Regions from separate parts of the Rhizobium sp. BK060 genome, predicted to be linked through region 3. Evidence: riboswitches for the same ligand, from Rfam matches in the RefSeq annotation. Region 3 holds a riboswitch; each other region holds the start of a gene.

Region 1 (4,600 bases), on a different contig from region 3:
CACGGGCGAAATCACCGGCGAAGCTGCAGCAGTTGCCGACCGCTTCGCGAAAGGCGTAAAATCGGTCATAGAGATGATGCGCCCGGAAATGCTGGTGGTCGGCGGCGGCGATACGGCGTTGGCAGTGTTTCACGCACTCGGAATTCGAGTCCTGAGGCCACAGGGCGAAATCGAGGCGGGTATTCCCTGGTTTGACGTCGTAACGTCAGATGGCCTGCGTTTCCGATGCGCGGTTAAGTCCGGGGGCTTCGGTAGTTCTGATAGTTTGGTAAGACTGATTGCACAGAATCAGGCGGCATAAGACAATGCCGGCGGGGAGAATGAAAGTGGACGAAGCAAACGGTGTATCGGCGAATGCGCAAGCGGCGCCTGCGGCTAAGCCGGAGCGCGGCAAGGCCGTCAAGCTGGTCGATCGGGTCTTCGACCAATTGCAGGAGCGTATTCGCTCGGGAAACTATCCGCCAGATTCACGCCTGCCTGGTGAGCACGAGCTTGCATCGATGCTTGGTGTCTCGCGCCCCATCGTGCGCGACGCGTTGGCACGGTTGCGCGATCAGGGGATCGTCTATGCCAGGCAAGGAGCCGGTACCTTTGTCAGCGCCCACGGCTCACCAACGGCGCAGCTTTCCTATTCGCCGGTCAAGACGATCGCCGACATCCAGCGCTGCTATGAGTTTCGCCTGACGATCGAGCCCGCGGCCGCCTACTTTGCCGCCAAGCGCCGTGACGAGGCGGCGATTCAGAAGATTGCCGCAGCGCTAGCCGATCTGCGTGAGGCAACCAGCCACCAGCTTCATCGCACCGACGCCGACTTCACGTTCCATCGTGCGGTCACGGAAGCTGCCAACAATCACTACTACACGGCCTCGATCGATGCCCTGAAGGCGCATATCGCGGTCGGCATGCACCTTCACGGCCTATCGCTCCTTGGTCCGCGTCAAGGCCTTGAGCAAGTCTATGAGGAGCACAACAAGATTTACCTCGCTATCGTCGAAGGCCGCGCGGAAGATGCGCGGGCGCTGATGAAGGCGCATCTCGAGGGGTCGCAGAGCCGCCTCTTCGAAGGCCGTGCGCTGGACCTTTCGATGTAGGCTGCGGCAGTCGGCTTGACAGCTCGGCTGCTCTGGCTCTAACCTTTTCACATTCACCAGGGGGGTCCCGGCAGGGGGCTGAGATACTGCTATCGTGCGCAGTGACCCGTTGAACCTGATCCAGTTCATACTGGCGTAGGGACGGTGCAAGCGCTCGAAGGCATTGGATTCTCGCGTGGAATCCGTGTCGGCGTCTTTTCATCATTCCGGCTGAGGACTGGGTCTCCAAACCTAAAACTTGGAGCCTCAACCATGAATATTGCCGCAAAGAACATCACCCCGGCCGTTACGACAGGCCCATTGCCGGCCTCTCGGAAAATCTACATTCCGGGGGAAATTCACGCCGACATCCGCGTGCCGATGCGCGAAATCACCGTCCACCCGACATCAGGGGAACCGCCGGTCACGGTCTATGATTCCTCAGGCATCTATACGGTCGAAGGTGCTGACATCAGCATCGAGCAAGGGCTTCCGGAACCGCGTCGCAATTGGGTCCTCGCTCGCGGCGATGTCGAAGCCTATCAGGGCCGCCAGGTGCGCCCTGAGGATAACGGCTTTGCCAGTGGCGAACGGCTGACGCCGGAATTTCCTGCCAAGCGCCAGCCGCTCCGCGCAAAGGACGGCAAGGCCGTCACCCAGCTCGCCTATGCCCGCGCCGGCATCATCACGCCCGAGATGGAGTTCATCGCGATCCGCGAAAATCTCGGCCGCAAGGCACAGGCGGAAGCCATCACGCGCGATGGCGAGAGCTTCGGCGCTCGGATTCCGGATTACGTCACCCCGGAATTCGTCCGGCAGGAAGTGGCTGCCGGTCGTGCGATCATTCCCGCCAACATCAATCACCCCGAATCCGAACCGATGATCATCGGCCGGAACTTTCTGGTGAAGATCAACGCCAATATCGGCAACTCCGCCGTCACCTCTTCCATGGCCGAAGAGGTCGAGAAGATGGTCTGGGCGGCACGCTGGGGCGCCGATACCGTCATGGATCTTTCCACCGGCCGCAACATCCACAACATTCGCGAATGGATCATTCGCAACTCTCCACTGCCGATCGGCACCGTTCCCCTCTATCAGGCACTGGAGAAGGTCGAGGGCATTGCCGAGAACCTGACCTGGGAAGTCTATCGAGACACCCTCATCGAACAGGCGGAGCAGGGCGTCGACTACTTCACGATCCATGCCGGGGTGCGGCTTCACTACATCCCGCTGACCGTCAACCGCGTCACCGGCATCGTCTCGCGTGGCGGCTCGATCATGGCCAAGTGGTGTCTTCATCACCACCGCGAGAGCTTCCTCTATGAGCACTTCGAGGAAATCTGCGACATCTGCCGCGCCTATGACGTCTCGTTCTCGCTCGGCGACGGCCTGCGTCCGGGTTCAATTGCCGATGCCAACGACGCCGCGCAATTCGCCGAACTGGAAACCCTCGGCGAACTGACGAAGATCGCCTGGGCTAAGGACTGCCAGGTGATGATCGAAGGCCCCGGCCACGTGCCGATGCACAAGATCAAGGAAAACATGGATAAGCAGCTCGCCGTTTGCGGCGAAGCACCGTTTTATACGCTGGGGCCGCTGACCACCGACATCGCACCGGGCTACGATCACATCACCTCCGGCATCGGTGCTGCTATGATCGGCTGGTTCGGGACGGCGATGCTCTGCTACGTCACCCCGAAGGAGCACCTGGGTCTCCCCGACCGCAACGACGTCAAAACCGGTGTCATCACCTACAAGATCGCCGCTCATGCCGCCGATCTCGCCAAGGGACACCCGGCAGCTCAATTGCGCGACGACGCACTGTCGCGCGCCCGCTTCGAATTCCGCTGGGAGGATCAGTTCAACCTGTCGCTGGATCCCGAGACAGCCCGCAGCTTCCACGACGAGACACTGCCGAAGGAAGCGCACAAGGTGGCGCACTTCTGCTCCATGTGCGGCCCGAAGTTCTGCTCGATGCGGATCTCGCACGACATCCGCGCCGAGGCGCAGAAGGAAGGGCTCGACGCCATGGCGGCGAAATACCGCGAGGGCGGCGATCTCTATATGCCGATCGACGCCACCCAAGGGTCGCGTGACTGAGATGCATGTCCTAGTCAAAGGGGCCGGCGTTGCCGGCCTCGCGGTCGCGCACGAACTCAGTCTTCGTGGTGTCGACGTCACCGTTGCGGATCCAAGCTCTAGCCAAGCAGCCTCCTGGCTCGCGGGCGGCATGCTCGCGCCCTGGTGTGAGCGTGAAAGCGGGGACGAAGCCGTCTTGCTGCGCGGCCGCGATGCCATCGACCGGTGGGACACGATGCTGTCGGGCGAGGTACACCGAAACGGAACGCTGGTCGTTGCTCCCGCGCGCGACCAAAGCGAACTCGATCGGTTTGCCGGTCGCACCAGCGGCCATGAATGGTTGGGCGAAGAGCAAATCGCCGCGTTGGAGCCGGCTTTTGCCGGGCGCTTCAGGCGGGCCCTGTTCTTCGCGTTGGAAGGACATCTCGATCCAAGGCGCGTGTTGGGTCTGCTGCGAGAAAAGCTCCTCGCCCGGCGTGTCGCATTCATCGAGCAAGTCACCGAACATACCGACTACGACGACATCGTGGACTGCACGGGCGCAGCACGAATCGGGCAAACGAGCGGACTTCGCGGCGTTCGCGGCGAAATGCTCTATCTGGAAACCCGCGAAGTTACCCTCGCCAGACCCGTTCGCCTGCTGCATCCCCGCTTCCCCGTTTATGTCGTTCCGCGTGGAGATGGCCTCTTCATGGTGGGCGCCACCATGATCGAGACGGAGTTCGGCGGTCCGATCTCGGCGCGTTCGATGATGGAGCTGCTGAACGCCGCCTATGCAGTGCATCCCGCCTTCGCGGACGCTGCCGTCGTCGAAACCGGCGTCGGCATCCGCCCGGCATTTGCCGACAATTTTCCCCGCGTGGTCCTCGAGCATGATGCGGTCGTGCTCAACGGCCTCTATCGCCATGGCTTCCTGCTGGCGCCCGCAATGGCCCAGGACGCTGCGGACCTTGTCTTCTCCAGAACTGAACCAGGAGGAAAAAGCCGATGAAACTGATCGTCAACGGCGAGCATCACGACCTCATTGCACCAACGCTGTCCGAACTGCTGACGCTGATGGAATACGAAGGCGACTGGATGGCGACTGCCGTCAACGGCGAAATCGTCCACCGCGAGGATCGTGCCGACCACGCACTCAACGACAACGATTGGATCGAAATCCTGTCGCCGATGCAGGGGGGCTGACCATGCTTAAGCTTTACGACACCGAAGTCTCCTCTCGCCTGCTTCTCGGTACCGCACGATATCCCTCACCGGCGATCCTCGCGGAGGCCGTGAAGCGATCGAAAACGGAGATCGTCACTATCTCCCTGCGCCGCGAGACAGCCGGTGGGCGAAATGGCGGTACCTTCTTCGAGATGATCAGGGCGCTCGGCGTTCGGATTCTGCCGAACACAGCCGGCTGCCATGGGGTCTCCGAGGCCGTGCTGACGGCTAAGATGGCACGCGAA
Region 2 (4,600 bases), on a different contig from region 3:
GGGACATCCTTGATGCGCGCCTGAAAGATGTCCTCGTAGCCGGAAATGAACTTTTCGAACAGTTCTCCGAATGCCTCGATCTCTTCCGGTTTCCAGTCTTTGACCACCTCGGAAACGAATGCGAGCTTCTGCGCGCGTATCTCCGACAACAGCCGCTGTCCGAGTGGCGTCATCACGACGATGATCCGCCGCGCATCGGTCTGGGATGCCTTTCGCCGCAGAATATTACGTCCGACCATATCCGCGACGACGCGGCTTGCGCGCGACGGATCGATCCGCATCATCTCGGCGATCGTCCCGACTGTTACTTCACCGGCCTCTTGCGCGCGCCGCACGGCATCCAGTACGTCAAGGTGCGACAGCTCAAGGCCGGGCGCCACACTCTGGATGGCGAGCCGTCCGATCAGTCGGCGCCCGGTCATCAGGCGCATGCGGGTCATGCTTTGGCCAATACGCAGAATACCTGGGTCGTCGGTCGCAGCGTCTGGGTCGATCAGGTTCGTCAAGCTCTCTTTCATTCCGGAAATATAGCATGCCCCATCTCAATTGAGAATATGCCAAAGTCAATAACATGACATTGACAATTATATGCTAATAGCACATAACGTAGTCAACGTATCACCTGGAACGACGCTTCATGGACACTCAAATTGCCGCGGCGCCGCTTGTGACGGATCATCGTCGGCGGTTCATCCTCTTCCTTTTTCTAATGGCAGCCATGTTCATGGCGACACTCGACAACCAGATCGTCGCAACGGCTCTGCCGACAATCGTCGGTGAGTTCGGCCACCTCGAGCGGTTCAGCTGGGTCGGCTCGGCCTATCTGCTCGCCGTGAGCGCGGTGATGCCGCTTTACGGCAAGCTCGGCGATCTCTTCGGCCGCAAGTATGTGATGATGGCCGCGCTCATGATTTTCACCATCGGCTCCGCCGTCTGCGGACTGGCCATATCCATGAACACGCTGATTGCAGCCCGCGTGTTGCAGGGGCTTGGCGGAGGCGGCATCATGGTATCGATCTTCGCCGTTAACGCCGACCTGTTCGAGCCTCGCGAACGTGCGCGGTACCAAAGCTATTCCAGCCTTGTGCTGATGGCATCCGGTGCGATCGGGCCTGTCCTCGGTGGTGCGATGAGCGATCTCTTCGGCTGGCGGTCGATCTTCCTCGTCAACGTTCCGATTGGCTTCGTCGTGCTTGTCGGTCTGGTGCTCATGCTGCCTTACCGGAAGCCGAACCGCCGTCCGAAGATCGACTATGCCGGAGCCTTGCTGCTCGCCTGGACGACGGCGAGCTTCGTGCTGGCTGCCGATGGCGCTCAGCTCTTCGGTTCGCTGGTGGCCCCGCAGAACCTTGTCATCATGGCACTCGGCGTTGCTGCAGTCATCGGATGGATTCGCGTCGAGCGCCGCGCCGCCGAGCCAATTGTTCCGCTGTCGCTGTTCCGCAATTCCACGTTCAGCCTGTTGCTTGTTATGTCGATCATGAGCGGCGCGATCGGCATCGGCATGGTCAATTATTTCGCGCTGTTCCTGCAGACGACGACTGGTCTTTCACCCTCGGCGGCCGGCGCGTTCTTCATTCTTTTGACCGGCGGCATCGTTTGCGGGTCGCTTTCTGCGGGCCGTATCATCTCCATCACCGGGCGCTACAAGCCGTTTGCCGTAGCAAGCCTGACCTGCAGTGCCATCGCATTCGTGCTGCTCACTCAGGTTCATGCGGGAACGCCGGTCCTGCTGATCGGAGCAGTGATGGCCCTCCACGGCTTCGGCGTCGGCCTTGCGCAACAGGTGCCGGTCATCGGCGTTCAGAATGCGGCTCCAGCGCGCGACGTCGGCGCCGCAACGGGATCGGTGACGCTGTCGCGCATGGGCGGCGCATCGATTGCTATCTCGATTTACGGCGCGATCGTTGGCTCACAGCTCGGCAAGACGGGACTGTCCATTCCCGGCGTAACTGACATCGAGCAGCTGACGCCGAAAATGCTGGTGGCTTTGCCGGAGTCGACACGTCAGGCGGTGGCCGACGCCTATGCCAATGCGTTCACACCGCTTTTCATGGCGTCCTGCGCGATCGCGCTCATTGGCCTTTGCGCCGCCTTGATGCTGAAACCGACGCAGCTGCCGCGCGCGGCCGAGGTGCGGCCGGCAGCCAGCACCGAAGCAGCGGAATAAATGCCAGTGGCGGGCTAAGGCCGCCACTTGCAAGACACCAAGCGTGGCGATACATCTGCAAACGCTCTAACGGGGTGCCCGTGCCCATTCGGTGCGCGGCTGAGAGGCTGAAAGCCAACCCGCGGAACCTGATCCGGCTAACACCGGCGGAGGGATTAGACGCGTGACATCTGGCACCGCCCTTTTCCCCTTCAAGCAAACCAGAGGAGAGGTGCCATGTTCAAATTCACAAGCTGTTTGCTGTTTGCCACGGCCTTTGTCGCGACTGTCGGCCTTGCCGGCCCAGGCGCGCGGGCGGCAGACAAGACGCTCACCGTATACACCTATGAGAGCTTCACATCGGAATGGGGTCCGGGGCCGAAGGTCAAGGAAGCATTCGAGAAGACCTGCGGCTGCAGCGTCAATTTCGTCAGTGTGGCTGATGGCGTGGCGCTGTTGTCGCGCCTCAAGCTCGAAGGCACTGGTACGAAGGCAGATGTCGTGCTCGGCCTGGACACGAACCTGACCACGGAAGCGAAGGCAACCGGCCTGTTCGATGCGAGTGGTGTCGACGTCAGTGCACTCAAAGTGCCCGGGGACTACAAGGACGATGTATTCGTGCCCTATGATTATGGCCACTTCGCCGTCATCTACGACACCCGGACGATCAAAAATCCGCCGCAGAGCATGAAGGATCTGGTCGAAGGAGACCCTTCGCAAAAGATCGTCATTGAGGACCCGCGCACCTCGACACCCGGGCTCGGTCTCTTGCTGTGGGTAAAGTCCGTCTACGGCGATAAGGCGCCTGAGGCTTGGGCAAAACTCAAAAAGCGGGTGTTGACGGTAACGCCCGGCTGGTCCGAGGCTTATGGACTTTTCACCAAGGGTGAGGCGCCGATGGTGTTCTCCTACACGACCTCGCCTGCCTACCACATGGTTGCGGAAAATACGGACCGCTATCAGGCGGCTGCATTCTCAGAGGGCCACTACATACAGATCGAAGTGGCGGGCCTGCTTAAGAATGCGCCGGACAAAGAGCTTGCGCGCGATTTCCTGAAATTCATGGTGACGCCGGGCTTCCAGGATACCATTCCGACCAACAACTGGATGATGCCGGTTTCGGCGACGTCGCAACCGCTGCCCGATGCGTTCGGCAAGCTCGTGAATCCGTCAAAGACCTTTCTGATGAGCTCGGAGGAAGTCGCGGAGAACCGCAAAGCCTGGATCGATGAGTGGCTGGCTGCCATGAGCATGAATTGATGCTTTTGACCAAGGCGGAGATGCGGCGGGTGATGTTGGGCGGGGCGCTAAGCCTTGCCGGCATTGCCGTTTTCGTCGGCCTTGCGGTCTTCGCCTTGCTTCTCTCGAGCGGTGCTTCGTCCATTCTGGCGGCGGTGCTTGAACCGTACATCCTGCGGGTCCTGCGTTTCACCTTGCTGCAGGCCTTGCTCTCGACGCTGCTATCGATCGCTTTTGCGATTCCCGTCGCTCAGGCCTTGGCGCGCCAGCAGCATTTCCCCGGACGCATGTGGATCATTCGGCTGATGGCTGTGCCGATGGGCCTGCCTGTTCTGATCGGGGCGCTCGGGTTGGTCGGTATCTGGGGGCGGCAGGGCCTTATGAACGCGCTGCTGCTCAAGCTCGGCATGGCGGAACCGATCAGCATCTACGGGCTTTCCGGGATCCTGTTGGCGCATATCTTCTTTAACATGCCGCTGGCTTGCCGCTTGATGCTGGCGGCATTAGAGCGCGTGCCAGCGGAATACTGGTTGATGGCGAGTGGTCTCGGCATGCGGCCTGGCTCGATTTTCCGCTTCATTGAATGGCCGGTTCTGCGTTCGGTCATTCCCGGTATCGCCGGTCTGATCTTCATGCTGTGCGCCACGAGTTTCACGCTGGTGCTGACGCTGGGTGGTGGGCCAGCCGCGACGACCGTCGAGGTTGCCATCTATCAATCGCTGCGTTTTGATTTCGACCCTGGCCGGGCCGTCGTTCTTTCCCTACTGCAAATTGTCCTTACATCGGTGATCCTTGGGGCGCTGTCGTTTCTTCCTGCGCCTGGGGATGAGGGGATGACGGCCGGCAAGGCTCTCAGGCGGCCGGATGGCGGGTTGCCGGGTGCACGGCTTGCGGATGGCGGCGTCCTACTGCTCGCCGCCCTGTTCCTCGGTCTACCTTTGATGTCGGTGCTTCTGGCTGGCCTTCGGTCTGATCTCATGAAGCTCCTGCGCGAACGCATCTTCTGGCAGTCGGCTGCAACCAGCCTTGCCATTTCGATCTCTGCGGCCATCCTCGCCTTGCTGATCTCGATGACGTTGGTGAGTGCGCGCCGGGCGGCGCTTCTCCGGCGCTCCGGGGCTACGGGCGCAGGAGCGTTCTTTGCCGCCATGGGTGGCGCGTCGTCATTGGTGTTGCTCGTGCCGCCGATCGTCCTTGCGACGGGCTGGTTCC
Region 3 (4,600 bases):
GGCCGGATCGCGCGCTCGATCCCCGACAAGGCATCCTCGATCGCAGGCGCAATGGCAAGGGCACGCGCCGTCGGTTGCAGGCCTCGCCCTACCCGCACGAACAGTTCGTCATCAAGTGTCTCTCGCAGCCGCTTCAAAGCGGCCGACAGGCCCGGCTGACCGAGGAGAAGCCGCTCGGCCGCACGAGAGACATTGCGCTCCTGCATCAATACCGAGAAGGCCAGCAGGAGATTGAGGTCTATCTTTCGGAGGATCGCATCATTCATCATTCTCAGTAATACCTGGCATGGTTACTATCAATTTGCAATAGGTTCAGTAGGTGTACATTTTCTCGTTCCCTGACGCTCAATCTTCCTCCCATGGCGTCGGCAGAAAGGAACGATCATTCATGACCAACTCCCGTTCTCCAGGTACAGCGAGCGTAGCATTGCTGCTGCTCTGCGCTGCCAACTTTCTCGATGCAATGGACGTATCCACGATTGGCGTCGCGCTTCCGGCGATCCAGGCCGAGCTCGGCATGAAAGCGACATCCCTCCAATGGGCGGTCAGCGCCTACGTGCTTGGCTATGGCGGGTTCCTGCTGCTGGGCGGGCGCGTCGCGGACGTCTTCGGCCACCGTCGCGTCTTCCTCTGGTCGCTCGGCATATTCGCTGCCGCCAGTATTGCGGGCGGTTTTGTCGATAGCGGCCCGACTTTGATTGCCGCTCGCTTGATAAAGGGCATTGCCGCGGCGTTCACAGCACCGGCTGCCCTTGCCCTGCTCCTGTCGGTGTTCGGCGAAGGGGCAGCCCGTGCGAAAGCGCTTGGCGTCTTTGCCTCTACCGGCGCGACCGGCTTCGTCCTCGGCATGGTGCTCGGTGGGGCCGCGACCGTTTTCAGCTGGCGGGCAACGCTTGTCATGGGCGCGCCTGTCGCCGTCATCGCGCTGGCGATTGCTCCCTTCGTCCTGCCAGCGGATCAACGTCGCAGCGGGCCGCGTGCGACGTTCGACTGGGCAGGCGCAATGACGATCACGCCTGGACTTTTGCTTTTCGTCTTTGGCATTACCAATGCTGCGGCCGAGGGCTGGCAGGCAGTGCCAACCTGGGGAGCACTGGTGGCGGCCACCGCTTTGATCGGTCTCTTCCTCATCGTCGAATCTCGCCATTCTGATCCGATGGTACCGCTTGCGATATTCCGGCGGGCAAAGCTTTCCCACGCCAATGCCATTGCCGCGCTGTTCCAGGGCGTCTATGTCGGCTTCCAGTTTATCGCGACCCTCTACTATCAGACCGTGGTCGGCTGGTCGGCCTTTGCGACCGGCTTCTCCTTTGCCTTCGGCGGCGTCTGCGTCATGTTCCTGGCGCCACGTTTTGCCACGATCGCGCAAAATCGCGGTACGACCGGGCTGATGACACTCGGCGTAGCGCTGCAGGCCATAAGCTATATCTTCTGGATCCTGAGTGTCGGCCACATCAACCCCATCTTGCTGGTTGCGCTGTCGCAGATCCCGCTCGGTGTGGGTTATGCCATGACCTACCCCTCCGTGCAGGTTGCCGCCCTCTCCGACGTTGGCGAAGACCAATCCGGGCTTGCATCCGGGCTGTTGTTCGCGTCCTTCCAGATTGGTGGCGGTATCGTCCTTGCGGCAGCTTCGGCGATCTTCGGTGCGGCCTCCGGTTTTGGCTGGGATCCGTATTTTGCCGGCATCACATTTGTCGCCGTCCTCTCGGTCCTCGTCACACTTGCTGCGGCACTCGGCCCGAGATCGTCTCTTATCGACCGGAGCATCTATCAGGCAGCGGAATAGTCCCTGACCACGTCGCACGCGACGTCGCCGGGTTCTTGCCCGGCGGTGTCCATTTTATGGATGACAGATGCGTGCTTCTCTGCCACAACAAGCCAATGAGAGACAGGGGCGCCCTCCTGATGGTGGGCTGAGAAGCACCCTTTGAACCTGAACCGGATAATGCCGGCGGAGGGAGTCGCTCGGGACTTCCAGCTTCCCGCGCAAGTCCTCGCGCCTTTCCTCCCCGATTGAAAGGCGCACCATGCCAGACCAAACCTCACCGGGAACGTTGCTGAGCCACTTGCGCGCGCGACCGCCACTCGTCCATTGCATTACCAACTTCGTTGCCATGAACATCGCGGCCAATGTGCTCCTGGCGGCTGGTGCTTCTCCCGCCATGGTGCATGCGCAAGAAGAGGCTGGCGAATTTGCCGCGATCGCTGGCGCGCTGACAATCAATATCGGTACACTTTCGTCAGGCTGGCTGCGCGGCATGGAGACGGCCGCCATCGCGGCCGGTCAGTCTGGAAAACCATGGGTTCTCGATCCGGTCGCCCATTATGCCACGGGGTTTCGTCGTGCTGCTGTGGACCGGCTGCTGGAGCTCGGCCCCGCCGTCATTCGCGGCAATGCCTCCGAAATCATCGCGCTTGCCGGCGGCGCAAGCCGTGGCCAGGGCGTGGACAGCCGCGACGGTGTCGAGCAGGCCGAGGAATCCGCACGCCTGCTCGCAAGGGTGCACGGAGCGACCGTCGCAGTGACCGGCGTTGTTGATTTCGTCACCAACGGCGAACGGGCGGCGCGCATCGAGGGGGGCTCGGCGTTGATGCCTCAGGTGACCGCGCTTGGGTGTTCGCTGACCTGCCTTGTGGGCGCCTTCGTGGCGGTTCGGCCCGACGCACCCTTCGAGGCAACGGTTGCGGCACTCGCGACCTTTGCTGTTGCCGGTGAAACGGCGGCCAGCAAGGCGGACGGCCCGAGCTCGTTTTCCTGGCGGTTCCTCGACGCGCTTGCAGGGCTCGACGCCTCACTTCTCGATCGCCACGCACGGCTGCGCTGTGCATGAAGAACATCGATCTTTCACTTTACCTCGTCCTCGATCCCGACCTTTGCGCCCGCCTAGGCATGGTGGAGACGGCGCGGGCGGCAGTCGCGGGCGGAGCGACGGTTGTGCAACTGCGCAACAAGCAAGCGGATACGGCCCGGATGATCGAGACCGGGCGGGCGCTCAAGGCGGCTTTCTTTGGCACCAGTGCGCGGCTCATCGTCAACGATGACGTCGAGGCCGCGGTCGCAATTGGTGCCGACGGTCTTCACATTGGGCAACAGGACATGGATGCACCCACTGCCCGCGCACGGATTGGGCACGACATGATCCTTGGGCTCTCGGTCGAGACCGAGGCGCTGGCCGCGGCGGTCGATCCGGCAATCGTGGATTATGCCGGCATCGGCCCGGTGTTTGCGACGCCGACAAAGGCGGACCACAAACAGCCGATTGGTTTTGCCGGGCTCGCGCGTCTGGTGCGGATCTGTCGCGTTCCCGCCGTCGCGATCGGCGGCTTGAAGGCGGATCATGTCGGAGCTGTCTTCGCGGCTGGCGCTGACGGTCTTGCGGTCGTCTCCGCGATCTGCGGCACCCCTGACCCAGAGGCTGCCACCCGCGACATCGCTGAAAACATTCGAAAGGTTCACGGATGATCCGCAACGTTCTTTCCATCGCCGGCTCCGATCCCTCGGGCGGCGCCGGAATCCAGGCCGATTTGAAGGCGTTCTCTGCCCGTGGCGTCTACGGCATGGCAGTTTTAACCGCGCTGACCGCGCAAAACAGCCAGGGTGTTTCCGGTGTCCATCTGGTTCCTGCCGCTTTCGTTGCCGACCAGATCAAGGCGGTCTTTGCCGATGTGCGCGTTGACGCGATCAAAATCGGTATGATTGCGAACGCCGAAATCGCCGGCGCCGTCGCCGATGCAATCGAACCGCACAAAGGTATACCGATCGTGCTTGATCCGGTGATGGTCGCCAAGGGTGGCGCCTCCCTCCTTGATCTGTCGGCGGTCGAAGTCCTTACTCGGCGCCTGCTGCCGCTTGCGACGCTGCTGACCCCCAACCTGCCCGAAGCTGCGGCACTCCTGCATGGACCTACGGCTGAGAGTCGTGCGGAAATGGCTGATCAGGCGCAAAGCCTGCGTGCATTGGGCCCGCAGGCCGTGTTGATCAAGGGTGGCCATCTGCCTGGGCAGGAGAGCCCTGATGTCCTGGCCACAGCCTCGAGGTTGAGCTGGTTCGAAGCGGCGCGGATACGAACGGCGAACACGCATGGCACCGGCTGCACGCTGTCAAGCGCGCTTGCCGCCGAACTTGCAAAGGGCGCCGCGCTGCTCAAGGCAGTGGCGGATGCAAAGGCCTACCTCGCCCAGGCCGTCGCGCAGGCAGACACGCTGACAGTCGGTTCCGGTCACGGACCGGTTCAGCATTTTCACGAGCTTTGGCCAACGCCACAGCTCGACCGACATTGAGGCACCCATCGAAACGCGGTGGCTATACCGCAGACCAACATTGCAGGCGTTGGCGGTGATGAGCAAGCTCCGCCGGCGGCGGGCCCGCCGCTCAGTTGAAGGGGATGAAAATGGCGACTGGAACCGTCGAGTTTCTGCCAAGCGGGGCCTCAGCGTCAGCCGATTTGGCACTCGTGGTCAGGAGGAGAATTCTTCCCGCACCATGGTGTCGAGATGTCCTGCAATCAAGCACCCACGCGGCGGGGGCGATTTCAGCGTGCGAAACATGAACGTACACGAACCGTTTTGCGATGGCCGTCGAGCATTGCTACGTTAT

Evidence for each region. A riboswitch is a leader RNA that binds a small molecule or an ion and turns the genes downstream of it on or off. The one in region 3 is predicted to bind thiamine pyrophosphate.
Region 1: it holds a riboswitch for thiamine pyrophosphate, as region 3 does, so the genes downstream of both, thiC (phosphomethylpyrimidine synthase ThiC) here and thiM (hydroxyethylthiazole kinase) in region 3, are expected to answer to the same signal.
Region 2: it holds a riboswitch for thiamine pyrophosphate, as region 3 does, so the genes downstream of both, thiB (thiamine ABC transporter substrate binding subunit) here and thiM (hydroxyethylthiazole kinase) in region 3, are expected to answer to the same signal.

The regions. Positions count from the first base shown of each region.
Region 1 is NZ_JACHYW010000008.1:208,292-212,891, forward strand. It holds gene FHT71_RS11600 (four-carbon acid sugar kinase family protein) at 1-301, shown strand, start outside; gene FHT71_RS11605 (FadR/GntR family transcriptional regulator) at 327-1,091, shown strand; TPP riboswitch at 1,140-1,251, shown strand; gene thiC (phosphomethylpyrimidine synthase ThiC) at 1,344-3,170, shown strand; gene thiO (glycine oxidase ThiO) at 3,172-4,140, shown strand; gene thiS (sulfur carrier protein ThiS) at 4,137-4,334, shown strand; gene FHT71_RS11625 (thiazole synthase) at 4,337-4,600, shown strand, end outside.
Region 2 is NZ_JACHYW010000009.1:210,223-214,822, forward strand. It holds gene FHT71_RS12670 (MarR family transcriptional regulator) at 1-518, opposite strand, end outside; gene FHT71_RS12675 (MDR family MFS transporter) at 638-2,170, shown strand; TPP riboswitch at 2,231-2,342, shown strand; gene thiB (thiamine ABC transporter substrate binding subunit) at 2,387-3,409, shown strand; gene thiP (thiamine/thiamine pyrophosphate ABC transporter permease ThiP) at 3,409-4,600, shown strand, end outside.
Region 3 is NZ_JACHYW010000007.1:69,155-73,754, forward strand. It holds gene FHT71_RS09680 (LysR family transcriptional regulator) at 1-269, opposite strand, end outside; gene FHT71_RS09685 (MFS transporter) at 389-1,789, shown strand; TPP riboswitch at 1,884-1,980, shown strand; gene thiM (hydroxyethylthiazole kinase) at 2,031-2,834, shown strand; gene thiE (thiamine phosphate synthase) at 2,831-3,466, shown strand; gene thiD (bifunctional hydroxymethylpyrimidine kinase/phosphomethylpyrimidine kinase) at 3,463-4,284, shown strand.